DNA from 4 places in the Serratia sp. Ae19-1 genome. Region 2 is predicted to be linked to each of the others. Evidence: predicted binding sites of a transcription regulator. Region 2 holds the regulator's gene; each other region holds the start of a gene.
The links. The regulator LexA, encoded in region 2, represses DNA repair genes until DNA is damaged. The targets are predictions, from matches to a motif close to TNCTGTATGTACATACAGNA.

Region 1: the regulator LexA is predicted to act here: its motif matches at 3,897-3,916, upstream of umuD (translesion error-prone DNA polymerase V autoproteolytic subunit).
Region 3: the regulator LexA is predicted to act here: its motif matches at 3,845-3,864, upstream of AAIE04_RS04285 (DNA translocase FtsK 4TM domain-containing protein).
Region 4: the regulator LexA is predicted to act here: its motif matches at 2,222-2,241, upstream of uvrB (excinuclease ABC subunit UvrB).

Annotation. Positions count from the first base shown of each region.
Region 1 is NZ_JBCHWD010000003.1:198,989-204,777, forward strand. Features, by position in the region: gene AAIE04_RS11105 (SDR family NAD(P)-dependent oxidoreductase) at 1-584, shown strand, start outside; gene AAIE04_RS11110 (RbsD/FucU domain-containing protein) at 634-1,050, shown strand; gene AAIE04_RS11115 (hypothetical protein) at 1,502-1,936, shown strand; gene umuC (translesion error-prone DNA polymerase V subunit UmuC) at 2,138-3,454, opposite strand; gene umuD (translesion error-prone DNA polymerase V autoproteolytic subunit) at 3,457-3,891, opposite strand; partial or broken gene AAIE04_RS11130 (SOS response-associated peptidase family protein) at 4,080-4,259, opposite strand; gene AAIE04_RS11135 (hypothetical protein) at 4,573-4,944, opposite strand; partial or broken gene AAIE04_RS11140 (S24/S26 family peptidase) at 5,158-5,349, opposite strand; gene AAIE04_RS11145 (alpha/beta hydrolase) at 5,573-5,789, opposite strand, start outside.
Region 2 is NZ_JBCHWD010000002.1:222,967-228,755, forward strand. Features, by position in the region: gene AAIE04_RS06475 (CsbD family protein) at 42-251, opposite strand; gene dinF (MATE family efflux transporter DinF) at 566-1,903, opposite strand; gene lexA (transcriptional repressor LexA) at 2,005-2,613, opposite strand; gene AAIE04_RS06490 (diacylglycerol kinase) at 2,716-3,084, opposite strand; gene plsB (glycerol-3-phosphate 1-O-acyltransferase PlsB) at 3,233-5,698, shown strand; gene ubiA (4-hydroxybenzoate octaprenyltransferase) at 5,765-5,789, opposite strand, start outside.
Region 3 is NZ_JBCHWD010000001.1:876,926-882,714, reverse strand. Features, by position in the region: gene AAIE04_RS04285 (DNA translocase FtsK 4TM domain-containing protein) at 135-3,779, opposite strand; gene lrp (leucine-responsive transcriptional regulator Lrp) at 3,900-4,394, opposite strand; gene AAIE04_RS04275 (hypothetical protein) at 4,618-4,890, shown strand; gene trxB (thioredoxin-disulfide reductase) at 5,049-5,789, shown strand, end outside.
Region 4 is NZ_JBCHWD010000001.1:440,489-446,277, forward strand. Features, by position in the region: gene bioD (dethiobiotin synthase) at 1-497, shown strand, start outside; gene AAIE04_RS02195 (ATP-binding cassette domain-containing protein) at 524-1,246, opposite strand; gene uvrB (excinuclease ABC subunit UvrB) at 2,350-4,362, shown strand; gene AAIE04_RS02205 (VF530 family protein) at 4,462-4,728, shown strand; gene yvcK (uridine diphosphate-N-acetylglucosamine-binding protein YvcK) at 4,735-5,652, opposite strand.

The DNA.
Region 1 (5,789 bases), on a different contig from region 2:
GCTACGCCGATCTCATCGATACCGACGAAACGCTGCGCTGCGTCTCGGCCGGCGCCGAGTTGCTCGGCGGCATCGATATCCTGATCAATAACGTCGGCGGCATCGTCGGGCGCAAATGGCTGGGCGAGATCGACCGCGCCTTCTGGCAAACCGTGATCGACGTGAACATGACCACCATGCTGAACGTCACCCAGAGCGCGCTGCCGCACCTGAAAGCGGCGCCGGACGGCGCCAGCATCGTTAACCTGGCCTCACAGGCGGGCCGCGCCGGCGGGCACGCCGGCTCGCTGGTCTATTCCGCCACCAAGGGCGCGGTACTCACCTGGACGCGCTCGCTGGCGGCGGAGCTCGGCGAGCACGGCATCAGGGTGAATGCGGTGGCGCCCGGCCTGATCCTCGGCACCCGTTTCCACAATCGCCACACCACCCAGGCATCGGCGGAGGAAACCGTTCGCGCCATCCCGCTGGGCCGCGCAGGCACACCGGACGATGTAGCGCGCGCCATCGCCTTCCTGGCGGCGGAATACGACGGCTTCATCTCCGGCGCGACTCTCGACATCAACGGCGGCATCTACCGCATGTAATTCAGCTGCGGGCGGCGCGCTTGCCGCCCGCCCATTCAGGAATCGCTTTATGATCAAATCCGTCATCACTCACCCGTCGCTGCTCGCCGCACTGGCGCAATGCGGGCATAAAACCCAGGTGTTGATCGCCGACGGCAACTACGCCTGCGTGACCCACGCGCCGAAAGACGCCACCGTGGTCTATCTGAACCTGGCGCCCGGCACACTCGCCGCCCCGCCAATCCTGGAAAAACTGCTGGCCTGCATCAACGTGGAAAGCGCGGCGCTGATGGCCTGCCCGCCGGACTTCACCAACACCATCGAAGCCGAATACCGGCAGCTGCTGCCGGCACATTGCCCGGTCGAACACCTGCCGCGCGAGGCGTTTTACGCCGCGGTCAAATCGGATCGAACGCTGCTGGTGATCGCCTCCGGCGAACAGCGCCGTTTCGCCAATCTGCTGCTGACAGTGGCGCCGGTGGTGTGAAAGCGCGGCGGAGAATGAGGGGATGAATTTCCCCTTTTATACTTCGCCGCATAAAACACGCTCACTCTTACAGCGCGTTACCCAAAGAAAGCCATTGGCTGTAGTTTGACATGTGCCGTTATCAATCGTATTCCGATTCTCACGGTTATCGCCAATAACAAGCGTGATATTCCCGGTTACGCCAGCACACTGCGCAGTGAAATAAATGCCATTGAAAGTAGTTTCATTTAAATTATTTGCTTGTTTGTTTATTTATTTATTTATTTATTTATTTTCCAAATTGCCATTTTATTATACTTATTCTACCTTCTAAGTAACCATCCTGTTAGTCAGCATGGTAATGATCCCCTTTCTTTTTATGGGATCGAAAACGTCATTGTTAATAAATCACTGACAGAGACTGCCCCGCGGTATTCTTTGTTGCTTGTATTTACTTCTAGGAGTATGGAAAATGATGCTGCGGAGTTTTTTTGTCTTATCACTTATCGTTACATCCAATGCTGTTATGGCCTCGGAAGACTATGCGGTTACCTTCAAGAATCAAACCAATAAAACTGCAAAGATTGTGGTTGTAAATGAAATATGCATGCATTCAAGTGGTAAGAGTCCAATGACTATCCCTTCGAATGCTTCGGAGTCAACATCTATTCAGGATAAAAACAGTGGAGTAGGTTGTGTTAATGGTTATAAACAAGTTTTTTGGGATGTTTATCTAAATAATAACAAGTATACGCAGATCGGTTTTACTCATCAAAAACGCGGTAAGTGGGTGACTCAAATCACAGGATCGGGTATCAGTGCGACCTGCAACGGCATCAAGTGTTCGAATACAGGTACACCCGGCGTCAATGCTGGAGGGCCAATCATTATTACTATTGGCGGATAATCGACGCTGACCAGGCGCAAGGATTCGTGCGTAAATGTGCAAGTTCGCCCGCTAGTCCTTGCCACATTAGCTCTGTGAGAAATAAATAACCCCGCCGCAAGCAGCGAGGTCAACCGCGCCATGGTGCTGTATGGCATCGCCCCCGATAAGCCGGATCCGGCAGCGGTGAAGTAACGCATAGCCTACCCACGCCGCCGGCTGTCACCCGCGGCGTTTTTCCGCCTTCGGCTCGGCATCACGCGGCTCCCGCTCCCCCAACCGCACCAGCGGGATATCCGCCAGCCGGGTGGTGTAGGCCGGCGACAGCATTTCGCGCTTCATTTGCCACGGCTTGACGATCCCCTGCCCGGCGAACCACACTCGCCCGCGCCCCTCCTGATTCAGACGATCGATGGTCGCCATCAGCTGACTGCCGTTGCGGCGCGGCGGACAGTCGTCGAACAGGTCGATCTGCGCCATGGCGGCGGCGCTGAAATCCCCCAGCACCACGCCGCCCTTCAGGTAGCGTCGCCCTTCCTGCCAGATGCTCTCCAGCGCGCGCACCGCCATGGCGATAATGTCACGGCTGTCGTTGCTCGGCGTTTGCAGCCGGGCGGTGCCCATATTGCTGTAATACCCTTCGCCCGCCGAATGCGGGCTGGTTTTGATAAACACCGACACATTGCGACAGTAGCGCTTTTCCTGCCGCAGCTTCTCGGCGGCGCGTTCGGCGTAGCTGCAGATCGCCTCGCGCATGTGCGGGTAATGCGTCAGGCGCTGGCCGAACGAACGGGAACAGATGATCTGCTCTTTGGCCGCCGCTTCATCCTCCCATTGCAGGCATGACTCGCCGCGCAGCTCTCGTATCGTGCGCTCCAGCACCACGCTGAAGGTTTTACGCGCCAGCCGGGTATCGCAGTCCGCCAGCTGCAGCGCGGTGTGAATGCCCATCGCCTGCAGCTGACGGGTCAGGCGGCGGCCCACGCCCCACACCTCCTCCACCGGGATTAACGCCAGCAGCTTGCGCTGGCGCGCCGGATCGGACAAGTCCACCACGCCGCCGGTCCCCCGCCATTTCTTGGAAGCAAAGTTAGCTAACTTGGCCAGCGTTTTACTCGGTGCAATGCCGACCCCGACCGTCAAATGCAGCTCGCGCCGGATGCGATCGCGCACCCGATGACCGAACAGTTCCAGCGCCTCGCAGTGCGCCACGCCGTCCAGCCGCAGAAAGGCTTCGTCCAGCGAATAAATCTCCACCGCCGGCGCCATCTCCTCCAGCGTGTCCATCACCCGGCGGGACATATCCGCGTACAGCGCGTAGTTGGAGGAGAACACCGCGACGTTGCGGCGGCGCATCTCCTCTTTGATCTTGAAATAAGGCGCGCCCATCGGCACGCCCAGCGCCTTCGCCTCGGCGTTGCGGGCGATCACACAGCCGTCGTTGTTGGACAGCACGATCACCGACCGCCCTTGCAGATCGGGTCGGAAGATGGTTTCGCAGGAAGCGTAGAAGCTGTTGACGTCTACCAGGGCGAACATGGCTACAGTGCCGCGTAGACGATAAAGGTCACCACGCCGAAGATCTCCAGCTGCGCTTCGTCGTCGAACACGATCGGCGTGTAGGCGGGATTCATCGGCAACAGCCGCACGTCGGGCCGGCGCTGCAGTTTTTTGACGGTGAATTCGCCGTCCACCGCGGCGATCACGATATTGCCGTGCTCTGGCGTCAGGGCGCTGTCGACGATCAGCAGATCGCCATCCCGAATATTGCCGTCGATCATCGATTCGCCGCTGGCGCGCACGAAATAGGTGGCGTTAGGATGGCGCACCAGCAGCTTGCCGATATCCAGCCGGCTCTCGACATAGTCCTGCGCCGGTGAAGGGAAGCCGCAGGCCACACGATCGGCAAACAGCGGTAACGTCAGGGGCTCACCTGGTGAAAAAGCATACAACCTTGAAGTGCTCAGCATATTCATAACCAAACTGTATATTTATACAGTAAAGCATAAACAAAACGCGAACGCGTGCAACCCCTAATTCCCCGGCGGATCGCACTTTGCCGTGTAATATAATAATTTTCTGAGTGATTTTTCCTGCAACTTTTGGCGTTCTTCACGTGTGTTTGCACACATGATACCCACCAAAACTGTGGATAATGCAGCACTCAGACCGTTGGCGTATCGATGGGCAGGATGAGTGAGGGATTGTCATTGCGAACGGCGCCGACGGCGGGCGATACCGGTTGCCAGACGAAATCCTCTGCCTGCAGGCTGTACACGTCAGCCTGCATTTGACCAGAGGGCGGGACTAAGCGGGTGTCGAGCCAGTCGCGCGCGGCCGTCGGTCTCTGCTGCGTACAGCGCCGCAAAGAACAGCGGCAGGCCTTGCCTCAGCAAGAGCCCACGGGAGGAACGGCGGACGGCCTTACAAAATGACGCCAATAAAATTGCGACTGGCAATGGCATCAATGGGACGGCCAGAGACGAAAGTCAGTACGTTATGCCAGGAGCTTGGGATAACCCGACAAACGCTGTACCGCCACATTTCCCCTGATGGTCCACTGCGAGCTGACGGTATAAAGCTGCTCAACCGGGGATAATTTTAGCGGACGGAAAAATCTGGAGTTCCGGCGTAGAACCCCGAATAAGGAATAATCCTTAATTCATTTCAGGATTATTAATTCCATCTAAAACCTCTTGGCAATATTCTTTTTTATAGGCTTCATCATTACTTAACGACTTAACCAAAAAATCAGCATTTTTCCAACCATTATCCCAATGCGTATCGAATCCTGACTGTTCATACTTTAATGTTCTAGTTAATGAGTCTTTTATTTGTTTTTTATATTTATCAATTTTCTCATTGGTTGCCCCACAAACATCATGTGCAACACGAGCATTTGAGCCAGAAAAACCTATTGCTGAAATTGCCATCGCTTCATTTGATTTGTCGAAATCATTCGCATATGCCACAGCATTAGATAAAGCGAATATGACAAGAGCAGGTATGGTTTTTTTGTATGAAATCATCTTTTACCTCTAACTCATTGATTGTTCATGGGGTCAGTTTGGATATCGAAAATTATTGTACATTAAGGCTGCTTTTTAATCAGTCTCAACTTCTTTATAGAAGGCCTGAATGCGACAAACTTGGGAAGTACTGTAGCCTGTCGCGTCTGCTGTTTCTCGGATGCTCAGTTTCTTCATCTGTCGGTAGTGCCTGATCCATCCTGCTCGCTCCATCTCACCGCTGGCGCGCACGAAATAGGTGGCATTAGGATGGCGCACCAGCAGCTTGCCGATATCCAGCCGGCTCTCGACATAGTCCTGCGCCGGTGAAGGAAAGCCGCAGGCCACACGATCGGCAAATAGCGGTAACGTCAGGGGCTCACCTGGTGAAAAAGCATACAACCTTGAAGTGCTCAGCATATTCATAACCAAACTGTATATTTATACAGTGAGGCATAAACAAAACGCGAACGCGTGAAACCCCCTATCCCCCGTCAGAACACAGTTTGACGCGTAATATAATAATTTTCTGAGCGATTTTTTTTTACGCCTGCTAACGGTTTCACTCTGCCTTGCACACACGTTATCCACTAAAACTGTGGATAACATGCTGAGTTGCAGTGGCGTCTTCAGAACATGCGCCGTCGCCTCACCGCTCCGCTGCGGCCAGGCAAAAACGATGCACCGCTTCAACCATCTGATCGAGGCCCGGCTGCTCGAGGGGATAATGCCCGGCGTTCTCGAGCATCACGGTGGTCACCGGCACCCGCCGAATGCGCCGCAGAAACAGTTCACTCAGGTGCAACGGCGTCCAGCGATCCTGCGCCGGTTGCGTCAACAGAACCGGGCAAACGTCGAACGCTTCC
Region 2 (5,789 bases):
GCCTGCGCTGTGCGTGCCGCCTTCAATGGCGGCCCTGCAAATTACCAGCGGTGTTTGGTGTGATCTTCCCAGGCTTTCACCTCTTTCTCGGCCGCCTCTTTCTGATAACCGTAGCGTTCCTGAATTTTACCGACCAGCTGTTCGCGTTTCCCTTCGATGACCGTCAGATCGTCATCAGTCAGCTTGCCCCATTTTTCCTTCACTTTGCCTTTAAGCTGCTTCCAGTTACCGTCGGCTTGATCTTTATTCATAGTCTCTCCGTTAACCTGTGGTGAATCAGCGATCCCTGTAACCGGCCGGGGTTAACCAGAAATATTTCTGGCTGATTACGCCCTCACCTTAAGGGTAATCACGCCCATTCATTCGCCAGCCACAAGACTAATTCTAGTCAAACAAAGAAATTAAAACAAAAAAACCAGTATAAAAAACCATTAATAAATAAAATAAAAACAAAAAACGCCAACAAACAAGAAGCTAACGTGAACAGGCCCGGACCGAAAACATGTAAGTAAACATGAATAAAAGCATAAAAAAATCTAATTTATTACCTGACAAAGTTTCTGGACTAGCGTGCAGTAAACCAACTGCCACGCAGCTGGTGACGGTGCCAGATCCAGCCCAACGCCAGGCCGCGCAGCGCCAAAAACACCGCCAACGCCAGCCAGAGCCCATGGTTACCGAGCAGCGGCACGCTGAACAGCGCAATACCATATCCCGCCGCGGCCACCGCCATGCTGTTGCGCATCTCGGCGCCGCGCGTGGCGCCGATAAACATGCCGTCCAGCAAATAGCACCACACGCCGACCAGCGGCAGGATGACCTGCCAAGGTAAATAGTGGGCGGCTAACGCACGCAGCTCCGGCAAAGAGGTCAACGCCGCCACGATCTGCTGGCCGATGACGGCATAGGTCAGGCCAAAGGCCAACGCGACCAGCCCCGCCTGCCGACAGGCCGCGTGCCACACCTTGCGCAGCTGGCTGTCGTCCCGAGCGCCGTAGGCGTGGCCCGAATGGGCCTCCACCGCATAAGCGAAGCCGTCGAGCGCATAAGCGGTGAACGTCAGCAGATTCATCAATACCGCGTTGACCGCCACGACATCGCTCCCCAAGCGAGCGCCGAAGATGGTCAGCGACGCAAAACACAGTTGCAGCAACAATGAGCGCAACATGATGTCGCGGTTGAGCGCCAGCAGGCGGCGCAGATCGCCCCGCCAAGCCTCACACAGCATCGGCAAGGTGATGCCGCGCAGGCGCATCACCCGCCACGCCAGCCACAGGCCGAGCAGCAACGTGGCGTATTCGGCGATGGCGGTCGCCGCCGCCGCTCCCCGCACGTTCCAGCCCAGGCCCATCACCAGCCAGATATCCAGCACAATGTTCAGCAGGTTGCCGACGATCAGCAGGATCACCGGCGCACGCACATACTGCACGCCGAGCAACCAGCCCAGCAGCACCAGATTGGCCAGCGCCGCCGGAGCGCTCAGCCAGCGGATCTCAAGAAAACGCCGCGCCTGTTCCAGCACGTCGGCATTGCCGCCGACGATCTGCAGCGCCAGTTCGATCAGCGGGTAGCGCAGCAGGACGATCGCCACCCCGGCCAACAGCGCCAGCAGCAGCGGTTGCATAAACGCGCGCGCCAGCGCCTGGGGGTTCTGCGCCCCCAGCGCCTGTGCCGCCAGGCCGGTCGTGCTCATGCGCAGGAACAGCAGCAGCATGAACAGGAAGCTGGTCGCCACCGCACCGATCGCCACGCCCCCCAGATAAATGGGGCTGTCGAGGTGGCCGATCACCGCAGTGTCCACCAGTCCGAGCAGCGGCACGGTGATATTGGAGAAAATCATCGGCAATGCCAGGCGCCACAGGGCTTTATCGGTGTCGCTGGTGAAGGCGGAAATCAAACGCATGATGAGATGTTCCCGTAACAGTGGCGAAGGGCAAAGTCAGAAACAAAAACGCCCCAGAACAGGGGCGATTGATACAGGGAGCGGTACGGATGGCGCGGCGTTTAAATCCAGTCGCCGTTGCGGATCACGCCAACCGCCAGCCCTTCGATAGTGAAATTCTGCTGACGCAGATCGACCACGATCGGTTGGAATTCGTTGTTCTCCGGCAGCAGCTCAACCACGTTGCCGTGTTTTTTCAAGCGTTTGACCGTCACTTCGTCTTCGATGCGCGCCACCACAACCTGGCCGTTGCGCACGTCTTGCGTTTTGTGCACCGCCAGCAGATCGCCATCCAGGATGCCGATGTCGCGCATCGACATGCCGTTCACCCGCAGCAGGAAGTCTGCGCTCGGTTTAAACAGGGAAGGATCCACCTGGTAGTGCCCTTCGATGTGCTGCTGCGCCAGCAGCGGCTCGCCGGCGGCGACGCGGCCGATCAGCGGCAGGCCTTCCTCTTCTTCCATCAGCAGGCGGATGCCGCGCGACGCGCCGGAGACGATTTCAATCACCCCTTTGCGCGCCAGCGCCTTCAGATGTTCTTCGGCGGCGTTAGGCGAGCGGAACCCCAGACGCATCGCGATCTCGGCACGCGTTGGCGGCATGCCCGTTTGCGAAATATGATCGCGAATCAGATCGTAGACCTCTTGCTGTCTGGTAGTTAGTGCTTTCATTCCGCCCCCTGTTTGTTTATACAGTCTTGCTGTGAGTATATACAGGTAAGCGCGGATTGGGAACCGAAGAATAAATAAAAATCAGTCAGTAGGCGCCTTTCGTCAGCCGAAATGCTGCCATAAGACCGTGCCCCAAACGAACAGCGCCAGCACGATCGCCAGCGACACCGCCGCCGATCCCATGTCCTTGGCCCGGCCGGACAGCTCGTGATGTTCGCTGCCGATGCGATCCACCACCGCCTCGATCGCGCTGTTCAGGATCTCGACGATCATCACCAGCGCGACCGATCCGATCAATAAAATGCGCGCTATCGCACCCACATCCAGCCACACAGCCAGTATGATAGCCAGGACGGCCGCCACCAGCTCCTGGCGGAACGCCGCCTCGTGTTGCCAGGCGGCGGAAAGCCCTTTATAGGAATAGCCGGCGGCCTTGATGATGCGGGTCAATCCGGTTGCTTGGTTTGCCATGTTTTCGTGCCTTTCTCAGAGGTCGGTCATAATAAAAAGAGTCTAGAACAGTCCGCGCTGACGGCTCTCGGTTTTCGAACACCACAGATCTGCTACCCGGTTTCTGGTATGCTTGCGGCGCATTGCTAACAAGAGGCTTCACGTTGTTATGTCAGGTTGGCGTAAAATTTATTATAAACTATTGAATTTACCACTTAAATTGTTGGTGAGAAGTAAGGTCATCCCATCAGATCCGGTTACCGAGCTAGGGTTGGATCCCTCACGGCCGATTTTGTATGTTTTGCCTTACAATTCCAAGGCGGATTTGCTGACGCTGCGCACCCAGTGCCTGGCGCAGGATCTGCCCGATCCGCTCGACTCGCTGGAGATCGACGGCACCGTGCTGCCGAGCTACGTGTTCATTCACGACGGCCCGCGCGTGTTCCGCTATTACACCCCGAAAGAAGAGTCGGTAAAACTGTTCCACGACTATCTGGATCTGCATCGCAGCAATCCGGATCTCGACATCCAGATGCTGCCGGTTTCGGTGATGTTCGGCCGCTCGCCGGGCCGCGAAGGCCACGGCACGCCGCACCTGCGTCTGTTGAATGGCGTGCAGAAATTCTTCGCCGTGCTGTGGCTCGGCCGCGATAGCTTCGTGCGTTTCTCCAACACCGTTTCGCTGCGCCGCATGGCCACCGAGCACGGCACGGATAAAACCATCGCGCAGAAACTGGCGCGCGTGGCGCGCATGCACTTCTCGCGTCAGCGCCTGGCCGCAGTAGGCCCAAGCCTGCCGGCCCGTCAGGATCTGTTCAACAAGCTGCTGGCGTCAAAGGCGATCGAAAAAGCGGTCGAGGACGAAGCGCGCAGCAAGAAGATCTCGCACGAGAAAGCCCAGCAGAACGCCATCGCGCTGATGGAAGAGATCGCCGCCGACTTCTCTTACGAAACCGTGCGTCTGTCCGATCGCGTGTTGAGCTGGACCTGGAACCGGCTGTATCAGGGTATCAACGTCACCAACGCCGAGCGCGTGCGCCAGCTGGCGCAGGACGGGCACGAGATCGTCTATGTGCCCTGCCACCGCAGCCACATGGACTACCTGCTGTTGTCGTACGTGCTGTATCACCAGGGCCTGGTGCCGCCGCACATCGCCGCGGGCATCAACCTCAACTTCTGGCCGGCCGGCCCGATCTTCCGCCGTCTGGGCGCGTTCTTCATCCGCCGCACCTTCAAGGGCAACAAGCTCTACTCGACGGTGTTCCGCGAATACCTCGGCGAGCTGTTCACCCGCGGCTACTCGGTGGAATACTTCGTGGAAGGCGGCCGTTCCCGCACCGGGCGTCTGCTGGAGCCGAAGACCGGCACCCTGTCGATGACCATCCAGGCGATGCTGCGCGGCGGCGCCCGTCCGATCACGCTGGTGCCGATCTACATCGGTTACGAGCACGTGATGGAAGTGGGCACCTACGCCAAAGAGCTGCGCGGCGCCACCAAGGAAAAAGAGAGCCTGCCGCAGATGGTGCGCGGCCTGCGCAAGCTGCGCAATCTGGGCCAGGGTTACGTCAACTTCGGCGAGCCATTGCCGCTGACGGCTTACCTCAACCAGCACGTGCCGCAGTGGCGCGAGTCGATCGATCCGATCGAAGCCCAGCGCCCAAGCTGGCTGACGCCGACGGTCAACGATCTGGCCGGCCAGATCATGGTGCGCATCAACAACGCCGCCGCGGCCAACGCCATGAACCTGTGTTCCACCGCGCTGCTGGCCTCGCGCCAGCGTTCGCTGACCCGCGAACAGCTGATTGAACAGCTCGAGTGCTACCTGCAGCTGATGCGCAACGCGCCTTACGCGCGTGACGTCACCGTGCCGACGCAAACGCCGGACGAGCTGCTGGATCACGCGCTGAACATGAACAAGTTCGAGGTGGAGAAGGACAGCATCGGCGACATCATCATTCTGCCGCGCGAGCAGGCGGTGCTGATGACCTATTACCGCAACAACATCCACCACTTGTTGGTGTTGCCGTCGTTGATCGCCAGCATCGTGATGCATCACCGCCGGGTATCGCGCGCCGAGCTGCTGCGCCAGATCGGCATGATCTACCCGATGCTGAAGGCCGAGCTGTTCCTGCACAACGACAAGGAACAGCTGCCGGAGGTGCTCCGGCCGATGATCGACGAGCTGATCCGCCAACAGCTGATCTGCGACAAAGGCGACGAGCTGGTGCTGAACCCGGCGCGCATTCGCCCGCTGCAGTTGCTGGCCGCCGGGGTGCGCGAAACCCTGCAGCGCTACGCCATCACCATGTCGATCCTCAGCGCCAACCCGAGCATCAACCGCGGCGCGCTGGAGAAAGAGAGCCGCATCATGGCGCAGCGCCTGTCGGTACTGCATGGCATCAATGCGCCAGAGTTCTTCGACAAGGCGGTGTTCTCTACCCTGGTGGCAACGCTGCGTGAAGAAGGCTATATCAACGACAGCGGCGACGCGATCCGCGAGCACACCCTCGAGGTGTACAATATGCTGAGCGATCTGATCACGCCGGAAATCAAGCTGACCATCGAAAGCGTCAATATGCCGGCGGAGACCAACGACCTGCCGCAAGCCGACGCGGAAGAAGAGCAAGACGAGTGATTTCGCCCGGCGCGGAAAAACAAAAGGCACCCCATGGGGTGCCTTTTTTCTTGCTTTGGGGAACCGTTACCCCGGCAGATAACTCAACGCG
Region 3 (5,789 bases), on a different contig from region 2:
CCTTTACCCCGTTACTTTACCCGAAGCCGGCGGCCGGTCGGTAGGCCAATGTTCCGAGAAGAAACGGGTTTACGCTTCTTTGCACAAGGGCCGCTTAAGCGGCCCTTTCTTATTGAATTGCAATGGCTAAAGCATCAGTCATGCCGCGGCGGCGCCAGCACCTCGCGGTTGCCGTTGTGCCCCTGCTCACTGACGATGCCTTGCGCTTCCATCTGTTCGATGATGCGCGCGGCGCGGTTATAGCCGATGCGGAACTGGCGCTGTACGCCAGAGATGGAGGCGCGGCGTTTATCCACCACGAAATCCACCGCCTGGTCAAACAGCGGATCCAGCTCTTCGTCACCGTCCATCCCACCGCCGGCTCCGCCCTCGCCGTCTTCGCCGCCGCTGAGAATGCCCTCTTTATATTGGGGCCGCTCGCGCGCTTTCCAATCCTTGACCACCGCGTGCACTTCCTGATCGCGCACGAATGCACCATGTACACGCACCGGAATCGAGGAGTTCGGCGCCAGATAGAGCATGTCGCCCATCCCCAGCAAGGACTCGGCGCCGCCCTGATCGAGGATGGTGCGGGAGTCGATCTTGCTCGACACGGTAAAGGCGATACGCGTCGGAATGTTGGCCTTGATCAGGCCAGTGATCACATCCACCGACGGACGCTGGGTCGCCAGCACCAGGTGGATGCCCGCCGCACGTGCTTTTTGCGCCAGGCGAGCAATCAGCTCTTCAACCTTCTTGCCCACCGTCATGATCAGGTCGGCGAATTCGTCGACCATCACCACGATGTACGGCTCTTTCTCCAGCACCGGCGGGGTGATGTCCATGCTGTCGGTCGGCTTCCAGAACGGATCCGGGATCGGACGCCCCATCGCTTCGGCCTGATCGACACGCTCGTTGTAACCGGCCAGGTTACGTACACCCAGAGCTGACATCAGCTTGTAGCGGCGTTCCATTTCGCCCACGCACCAGCGCAGCGCGTTGGCCGCGTCTTTCATGTCGGTGACCACGTCGGTCAACAGATGCGGGATGCCTTCGTAAACCGACAGCTCCAGCATTTTCGGGTCGATCATGATAAAGCGCACTTCTTTCGGCGTGGCCTTATACAAAATGCTCAGGATCATGGCGTTGACCCCGACCGATTTACCGGAACCGGTGGTACCGGCAACCAGCAAATGCGGCATCTTACCCAGATCCGCCACCACCGGTTCGCCGGAGATGTCCTTACCCAACACGATGGACAGCGGCGACGGGTTGTCGCGGAAGGCCGGGCAATCCAGCACTTCGCGCAGATACACCGTCTGACGTTTGGTGTTCGGCAGCTCCAGACCGACGTAAGGCTTACCAGGGATCACTTCCACCACGCGCACCGCCGAAGTCGACAGCGAGCGCGCCAGATCGCGCGACAGGTTGGAAATGCGCGCCGCTTTAACCCCCGGCGCCAGATCCAACTCGAAGCGGGTGATCACCGGCCCCGGCAGGATGTCTACCACGTCGGCTTTCACGCGGTAATCAGCCAGGCTGGCCTCTACCAGGCGTGCCTTCTGTTCCAGCGCGAAGGAATCGACCGGCTCCACCTCTTTCGGCGCTTCGGTCAGCAGATCCAGCGTCGGCAGCGGCGTGGTCGGCTTCTGCAGCGGCTGATCGTTGCGCATCAGGAACGGGTGAATCAAGCTGTCCATCGCCGGATGCTGCTCGGCCTGCGGTTGCTGAGACTGTTGCGGTGCCTGCTGCGGCTGCTGATATTGCTGCTGCGGCGACGGTTGATACGGCTGCTGCTGCGGCTGTTGGTACTGCTGCTGGTACGGTTGCTGAGGCTGGGCAGCCGGCTCCGCAGGCTCAAACTGGCCGAACGGCACATCGTCCTCTTGCTCGCTCTGCAGTTCAATGCGCTCTTCAAGCTGCGGCGACAGCGTGAACATCGGCTCGCTAGGGCCATCGTCCACCAAATCCGCCATCGGCGAGAAGCTGAAAGCATTGCGGGTATCGACCGCACTGGCGGCCGGTGCCTGCGGGGCAGACTCCTGCTGGCCGTAGCGCGCCTGCTGCTGCTCGGCGAACGCCTGACGCAGCACCGCTTCTTGCCGCGCCTCTTCGTCGTCCTGTTGATACTCTTCGCCGTAACGTTGGCTCTGCTGTTCGGCAAACGCCTTGCTCAGCTCGGCTTCCTGCAATGCACTCTCATCATCTTGCTCCGGCGCGTAGCTTTCGCCGTAGCGCTGGCTTTGCTGTTCGGCAAACGCCTGACGCAGCGCGGCTTCTTGCAGCGCCTCTTCTTCCTGCGGGTTCACCGCCGCCGGCTGTTGAGGCTCCGCCTCGGCCTGGCGCAGCTCCTGTTCGGCCGCACGCTGCGAAGGCAGCTTGATGCCGTAAGAAGCCAGCTCACGACGGGTCGGGATACGCACCGGATTCGGCCGCGGCAACTCAGGGCCGATACCCTGTTTAACCTGCGGATTGCCGTCGCTGGTCGCCGTGAAAGCAGGCATGAAGGTGGCTGCTGCTGCACCCGCCGCGGCAGTGGCCGCCGCCGTGTCCAGCTGCGGCCTGGCGCCGGTGGCGCTGAAACCGCCCGAACCGCCGAGGTCGACGCTGTCGCGCTGCGCAGCGCTAAAATCAAAGGGAGAATGCGCCTGCGGTTGCGGCGCAGCCGGCTCTTGCCAGTTGCCAAGGCGCGGCTCATCGTCATCCTGATAAGGATCGACCGGACGCGTCGCCTTCGGCGCCGGCGTTTCTTCCGGGATCTCGAAGGAATATAGCGGCGGCGTAGCGTCTTGTGGCGGGGCGCTTACCGGGTGCTGGTTGACCGAGGCCGGGGCGGCCGGTGCCACCGTCACCGACGGCGCCTGAACGCCAACCGGTGCAGCAACGGGCTCGTGGACCGCCGCCGTTGCCGCCGGTGCAGGCGGAGCCGCCGGCGCGATTGGCGCCGCTTCAGCGTCGACTTCGTCATCGTCGGCGCGCAGGCCGCTGAGCAACGGATCGGCAGCGTCTTCCGCTGCCGCTTTGGCGCTTTCGGTGACCGAAGGCGCGGAGAACAGCACGTCGTCATCGGCGGCCGCGGCTCCGGCGGCGGTCGCGGCAACCGCTGCGGCGGCGCCCTTCCCTGCCTGCTCAGGCTCGTCGTCAACGTAACGCTCGTCATCCTCGAAATAGCGTTCTTCGCGGCGTGAGCGATTGGTCATCACCGTCGCGACGCCCAGCACCGCACCGCCGATCTTCTCGGCGATCACCAGCCAGGACCAGCCGGTAAACAACGTCAGGCCTGCCGCCCACACGCACAGCAGCGCCAGCGTGGCGCCGATGCCGTTGAACCACGGCAACATGGCGTTGCTCAGCAGGCTGCCGATCACGCCGCCGGAAGCGAAGTAATAAAGATCGTCAACGTTCAGCGCCGCCAGCCCACAGGAGGTGAGCACCAGCGCCAGAGTGCCGATAAGGCGCAGTGAGAGCGCGAAATAGTCGACGTAGTCTCGGTTGCCGCGTTGGCGGTAGGCCGCCCAGCACAGAACCAGCATGATCGGCGGTATCGCGTAGGCGAGCACCCCGAAGGTGAAGAACAGCGTGTCGGCCAACCAGGCCCCAACACCGCCGCCCAGGTTGTGAATCGGCTCATGCCACGCGGTCTGCGACCAGCTTGGGTCAGACGGATTGAAGCTGACCAACGCGGCCATGAGGTAAACGGCAAAAATCGCTACCACGATCAACACAGCTTCCAGCAAACGCCGGCCACTGCTGAGTCTTTTCAGGGTAACTTCTTTATCTTCTGTATATTCCTGGCTCAAGAAAGGCTCTCCAGGTTCCTGTTAGCTGACATAGCAACAGCGCCGAGAAGCTTCCCCGGCGCCGAAACTGTATGAATAAACAGGAGTGTAACCAATTTAATCAGGTTTTGCACCTGCACCTTACCGTGTTTTGATAACCAGACGGTTACTCTGTTTCACTTCTTCCATCACTACGTAGGTACGGGTGTCGTTAACCCCCGGCAAACGCAGCAAGGTTTCGCCCAGCAGTTTGCGGTAAGCCGACATGTCCGGTACGCGGGTTTTCAACAGGTAGTCGAAATCGCCGGAAACCAGATGACACTCCTGAATCTCTTCAAGCTTCTGCACTGCCGAGTTGAATTGCTCAAACACATCCGGCGCGCCGCGGTTCAGCGTGATCTCCACGAAAACCAGCAGGGACGCATCCAGATAATGCGGGTTGAGCAATGCGGTATAGCCATGAATGAAACCCTGGCGCTCGAGACGGCGCACGCGTTCTAAACATGGTGTCGGGGATAACCCCACGCGCTTCGAAAGCTCGACGTTCGAAATACGCCCATCCTTCTGCAGCTCATTCAGGATGTTGCGGTCGATACGGTCAAGATCTTTACCCGGGCGTTTCTTGTTGTCTGCCATTATTATTGTCTCTCTTATTTTCTTCCGTGCACTTGCCACACCCTAGCCAACGTCAATGTGTAAGGGTTCGTTCCAAGCGAAGACCCGATGCCTGTCATATGCTTCTTCACTACCATCATTCCACGCCGCGCAGCCTGTCTGTCCAACCCCGCGCAGCGCCGGTAACGACGTTTCGGTCGAGAAAAAATCAGCAAACGCTTGCGCGCCCTGCTCCGCACACCTGGTGCGTATTGCCGCCTTACGGCGTAAATACGTACGATTTGCTGGTGTTACGGGGATAATTTCTTCTTCCTATGATGTTTTCGCAAATGCGCAGCGGATTGTCAAAGTAAAAGAAGCAAAATCAGAACAACGTACCGTCATGAAAAGTCTGCATCCCATTTTTGGTTATGAATCGCTGGCAGATAAACCCCGGGCGGAAGCGGCTGAACTCGCAGAATGCGCCGTTTTTGCGCGGTGGGTGATTCGCTGGCGGACGGCGGCTTTGATAAGTTAAATTTCTGCGTTCGGCGTACGATTTGCCGACAATGGACGCATTAATAGGCGACAACTATCATACAAATCGTTAACAACGTCGCCCGGCGCTTTTTTTACTGCGTCATTTTCCCTACAATCGGCTTCATTGTCCGCCATTGTGGAATAAAGAGGTTATTCATGGGCACGGCTAAACATAGCAAATTACTGATTCTGGGCTCCGGCCCGGCCGGTTACACCGCCGCCGTCTACGCGGCGCGCGCCAACCTGAACCCGGTGCTGATTACCGGTCTGGAACAGGGCGGCCAGCTGACCACCACCACCGAAGTGGAAAACTGGCCGGGCGATGCCGAAGGCCTGACCGGTCCGGCGTTGATGGAACGCATGCGCGAGCACGCAGAGAAGTTCCAGACGGAAATCGTCTTCGACCACATCAACAGCGTCGATCTGCAGCAGCGTCCGTTCCGCCTGTTCGGCGACAGCGGCGAATACAGCTGCGACGCGCTGATCATCGCGACCGGCGCTTCCGCCCGCTATCTTGGTCTGCCTTCCGAAGACGCGTTCAAGGGCAAAGGCGTTTCCGCCTGTGCGACCTGCGACGGTTTCTTCTACCGCAACCAGAAAGTCGCGGTGGTCGGCGGCGGCAACACCGCCGTTGAAGAAGCGTTGTACCTGTCCAACATCGCCGCCGAGGTTCATCTGATCCACCGCCGTGACAGCTTCCGCTCGGAGAAAATCCTGATCGACCGGCTGATGGAAAAAGTGAAAAGCGGCAACATCGTGCTGCACACCGACCACACGCTGGACGAAGTGCTGGGCGATGAAATGGGCGTGACCGGCGTGCGCATCCGCAGCACCAAAGCGGAAAACGAAACCCGTGAACTGGAGCTGGCCGGCGTGTTCATCGCCATCGGCCACAGC
Region 4 (5,789 bases), on a different contig from region 2:
AGGCCAACAGCGGCGTGGCGCTGGGGTACGACGAAGTGAACCCTTACGTTTTTGCCGAACCGACTTCGCCGCATATCGTTAGCGCCGATGAAGGCCGGCCGATCGACGCGGCGCGGCTGTCCGACGGCCTGCGCCGGCTGGAACAGCGCGCCGACTGGGTATTGGTCGAGGGCGCCGGCGGGTGGTTTACTCCGTTGTCGGCGCAGTACACCTTCGCCGACTGGGTACAGCAGGAGCAACTGCCGGTGATCCTGGTGGTGGGCATCAAACTGGGCTGCATCAACCATGCGGTATTGACGGCGCAGGCGGTGCAACAGGCGGGGCTGACGCTGGCCGGTTGGATCGCCAACGACGTGGCACCGCCGGGGCGACGGCATCAGGAATACCTGGCCACGCTGCGCCGCATGCTGCCGGCGCCGCTGCTGGGCGAAATCCCGCACCTGCCGCAGGCCGAACGGGCGCCGTTGGGACAATATCTGGATATCAGCCTGTTATAAACTCTCAATGAGGGAGCCTCGCTCCCTCATCCTCCGTCCTGTCCCGCCAGACCGACGCCGATCAGCGCCTCATCCAGCTGCGCCAGCGCGCCGTGCGCCACCGTGCGCCCGCTATCCAGCAGGCAAAAGCGATCCGCCACCCGGCGCACGAACGGCAGCTGATGTTCTACCAACAAAATGGTCATGCCTAACTCATAGTTGAGCCTGCGGATCACGTTGCCGATGTCGGCGGCGATCGAAGGCGGCACGCCCGCCGTCGGTTCGTCGAGGATCAGCAGCGCCGGTTCCTGGGCCAACGCACGGCCGATGGCCAGCTGGCGTTGGGCGCCTGCGCACAGATCGCCGGCGCGGCGGGCGCGCATCTGGCGCAAGTTGGGGAACAGGCTGTAGATCAGCGGCGGAATGCGGCGAGGAGCGCCGCGCACGGCCATCTGCGCCACCTGCAGATTCTCCTCCACGCTCAGCTGCGAGAAGAGTTGCCGCCCCTGGGGCACGTGGCTGATGCCCAGCGCGGCCCGGCGCTCCATCGGCTGCAACAGCAGGTTTTGCGGCGGCTCATCCGCCGGCTGCCAGGTCATGCTGCCGCTCACCACCGGCAAGTGCCCCACGATACAGTTGACCAGCGTGGTTTTGCCCACGCCGTTGCGCCCGAGCAGCACGGTGCACTGGCCGCGCGGCAGCTCCAGATTGATGTCCCACAGGATGTGGTTCTGCCCGTAAAATTGATTGACCGATCTCAGGCTCAGCATTTGGCATTCTCCTCATCGACGCCCATTCCACCCGTTGGCGGGTTGCTGCAAAGGCCGCTTTTGCGGCTGATTTCCCGAGTGTGGCAATGCCTGGAACAAAATGCCGTCCGTCCGATGCCCGAACACGGTTAGCGGTGGACGGAATGACAGTCAATATGTCGTGAAAAGCGACGCTTATGACGACTTGGTGTCGTTCTCGCGCTTTTACGAAGGATAGTGCGACGCCGGGATGGGGCACTGGGCAGCGCATTATGCTGCCGCGTCCGGTGTGCACGCAGAAAGATAAAGCAACTCCCAGGCCAGTTTTTTCGTCGGATGAAAATGGCAGGTTGTTATCGTCTTGTTAACCGCCGGTCGGGCCTGGCGGGCGGCGCCGCGGCGGCTCGAAAATACGCGGGGAAGTTAACCCGAACGTTTTTTGCACTCTTGTGGTGCTCCCCGAGGTGGGCGTGGTGCAAGGCGTTGCGCCGCCGTCAAGAACGATCGGGGCGAAAGGGGACAATGCGATTTTGGCAATGGGGATTTTTAGTATTAATCGGCATAAACAAAGCGATATTTTTATGAAAAAATAACTAAAAAAGGCATTTTGGCGAGTGTAAAGGGCGAAAAGCTTTCTTTCTGTAACTCCCGCCACGGGCGGGGCGGTGAGAGTTATCCACTATTCCTGTGGATAACCTTGTGTATTAGATTTAGAAAAACGCTGTAAAGCGAGAGCGGACGCGGGTTCTGTTCGCTTTGTCCGCATTCTCGTCTTTTTATTAAATTAATTAAATATCAATAGGTTAATTAAAATCAAGACGCAAGGGTATTGTTCGCGCTTCTATGTATGATTTTTCGCCGCGGTGCTATCAATAAGTTAATTTGCGGCAAGTTCTGGGGATAAATCTGTTATTGACAATAAAAATGTCACCCGACTGTAACGCCACGGTGCAATGACGCGCTCGCCACGCCGGGCGCAGCGACGAATCCGCTTGAAGCTGGTTTTATATCCAGTATCATGGGCACTGGCGCAAATCGCCGACACTTTCCATAATTAGGGGCCATGCCCGGCGCAGAGCCGGCTGGCCGCCTGAGCGCGCGCATCTCCACAGGGTAGCCGAGCCATGAGTAAACTGTTCAAACTGCATTCTGAATTCAAACCGGCCGGCGATCAGCCGGAAGCCATCCGCAAGCTGGAAGAGGGGCTGGAAGACGGCCTGGCGCACCAGACGCTGCTGGGGGTCACCGGTTCGGGCAAGACCTTCACCATCGCCAACGTGATAGCCGATTTAAATCGGCCGACCATGGTGCTGGCGCCGAACAAGACGTTGGCGGCGCAGCTGTACGGCGAGATGAAAGAGTTTTTCCCGGAGAATGCGGTGGAGTACTTCGTCTCCTACTACGACTACTACCAGCCGGAAGCCTACGTGCCGAGCTCCGACACCTTCATTGAAAAAGACGCGTCGGTGAACGAGCACATCGAGCAGATGCGTCTTTCCGCCACCAAGGCGCTGCTCGAACGGCGCGACGTGGTGGTGGTGGCGTCGGTGTCGGCGATCTACGGCCTGGGGGATCCGGATCTTTACCTGAAGATGATGCTGCATCTGACCCAGGGCATGATCATCGATCAACGCTCCATTTTGCGCCGGCTGGCGGAGCTGCAGTATTCCCGCAACGATCAGGCCTTCCAGCGCGCCACCTTCCGCGTGCGCGGCGAGGTGATCGACATTTACCCGGCGGAATCGGACGAGCTGGCGCTGCGCGTCGAGCTGTTCGACGAAGAAGTGGAACGGCTGTCGCTGTTCGATCCGCTGACCGGGCAGATCGAGCAGGTGGTGCCGCGTTTTACCATTTACCCTAAGTCGCACTACGTCACGCCGCGCGAGCGGATCATGCAGGCGATGGAAGAGATCAAGGTCGATCTGGCGGACCGCCGCAAGGTGTTGCTGGCCAACAACAAGCTGCTGGAAGAGCAGCGCCTGACGCAGCGCACCCAGTTCGATCTGGAGATGATGAACGAACTGGGTTACTGCTCGGGCATCGAAAACTATTCGCGCTACCTGTCCGGCCGCGCCGAGGGTGAACCGCCGCCGACGCTGTTCGATTACCTGCCGGCGGACGGCCTGCTGGTGGTCGACGAATCCCACGTCACCATTCCGCAGATCGGCGCGATGTTCAAGGGCGACCGCGCGCGTAAGGAAACGCTGGTGGAATACGGTTTCCGCCTGCCGTCGGCGCTGGATAACCGCCCGCTGCGCTTCGAGGAGTTCGAGGCGCTGGCACCGCAGACCATCTATGTCTCCGCGACGCCGGGCAAATATGAGCTGGAGAAATCCGGCGGCGATCTGATCGATCAGGTGGTGCGTCCGACCGGGTTGCTGGATCCGATCGTCGAGGTGCGGCCGGTCGCCACCCAGGTGGACGATCTGCTCTCCGAGATCCGCAAGCGCGCGGCGATCAACGAGCGCGTGCTGGTGACCACCCTGACCAAACGCATGGCGGAAGATCTGACCGAATACCTGGAAGAGCATGGCGAGCGCGTGCGCTATCTGCACTCGGACATCGATACCGTGGAACGGGTCGAAATCATCCGCGATCTGCGTCTGGGCGAGTTTGACGTGCTGGTGGGCATCAACCTGTTGCGTGAGGGGCTCGACATGCCTGAGGTGTCGCTGGTGGCGATTCTGGACGCCGACAAGGAAGGCTTCCTGCGCTCCGAGCGTTCGCTGATCCAGACCATCGGCCGCGCGGCGCGTAACCTGAACGGCAAAGCGATCCTGTATGGCGATCGCATCACCGATTCAATGGCCAAGGCGATCGGCGAAACCGAGCGGCGCCGCGCCAAGCAGCAGGCGTACAACGAAGCCAACGGCATCGTGCCGCAGGGGCTGAACAAGAAGATCGGCGATATCCTGCAGATCGGCCAACCGGTCAACCGCGCCAAGGGCAAAGGCAAGGGCAAGGCGGCGGAAAGCGGCGCTCAGCTTCAGAACCTTACGCCGAAAGCGTTGGATCAGAAGATCCGCGATCTGGAGGCGCAGATGTACACTCACGCGCAGAACCTGGAGTTCGAACAGGCGGCGGCGTTGCGCGACGAAATCCATCAGCTGCGCGAGCAGTTCATCGCGATTTCCTGATCGTTTGGCGGCGCCTGCGCTGCGGGCGTCAAAATTCCTTGTCGGCCGCGTCAAAGCTGTTATGGTGTGCGGCCCGATCTGACCGCGAGAGTACCGAACATGAACCAACACCAGTCTAAAGATCCGCTGCACGGCATAACGCTGGAGCAACTGCTGAATAAACTGGTGGATCACTACGGTTGGTCCGAGCTGGGCGAGCGCATTCGCATCAACTGTTTCCGCAGCGATCCGAGCATCAAGTCCAGCCTGAAGTTTTTGCGCCGTACGCCCTGGGCGCGCAAAGAGGTGGAAGATTTGTATATCGATATGGTCAGGCATCCCGCCCCGGCCAGCGATAACCCCTGGCTGCGCGGGCGCGACGGCTAAATTCGGTCAGCGGCGGGCGGCCAGCTCCACCAGCGCTTGATCCAGCGCCTGACGCAGCAGCTGGCGATCGTGGCGGTAGGGGATGTCGCTCGCTTCCAGCGGCTGTTGAATCACCACCCGATCTTGCACTTCACTGGCGTCCACCGCCGGGCCGACGATCAGCGCGTCGATCATAGGGCGGCCGATCTTATCTTCCATCAGCGTCAGCTTATCCTTTAACGACAGCGCCGCGGCGGCCACGCTCAGCTCGCGGCCGAGGTTGCCGATATAGATCATGCTGGCGCTGCTGCGGCGCAGCGCCTGGGTGAGATCGTCCAGCAGCAGCAGCGGCATCAGGCTGGTGAGAAAACTGCCTGGCCCGATCAGGATCACGTCGGCCTGCGCGATGGCGTCCAGCGCTTCGCGCGTGGCGTTGACCGGCGGCGACAGCATCAGCTCCTGCGGCATATGGGTCAGCTGATCGACATTCACTTCACCGTAAACATGGTTGCCTTCGTGATCGTGCGCCATCAAATCCACCGGCTGTTCCGACATCGGGATCAGCGCGGCGTCCACCTTCAGCAGGCTGCGCACCAGGTTGATCGCCTCCAGCGGGCGCACGCTCAGGTGATCCAGCGCTTTCAACATCAGGTTGCCGAGGTTGTGGCCGGCCAGTTCGCCGTTGCCGCTGAAGCGGTATTCGAACATCGCCGAGGCGACGCTCGGTTCGGTGATCAGCTGGTTGAGACAGTTACGGGTATCGCCCCAGGCAATGCCGCCTTCCGAACGACGGATACGGCCGGTGGAGCCGCCGTTGTCGGTGGTGGTGACGATGCCGGTCAGGCGTGAGCCTAAGGACGACAGGGCCGACATGACACGGCCCAGGCCGTGTCCGCCGCCTAACGCCACCACGCGGTCGAGATCGGCCAGGGTACGATTGAGCATAAATTTCCTTACAAAGAGGCTGAACTGCCCGCATAAGGTAGCGGATCCGGCGTAAAAACGCGATAAGAGTGTCATTTGCGTGATTCCGGTCAATTCGTCCGCGCAAGCGATGTTTATCATGGTTTGCCAGAATACGC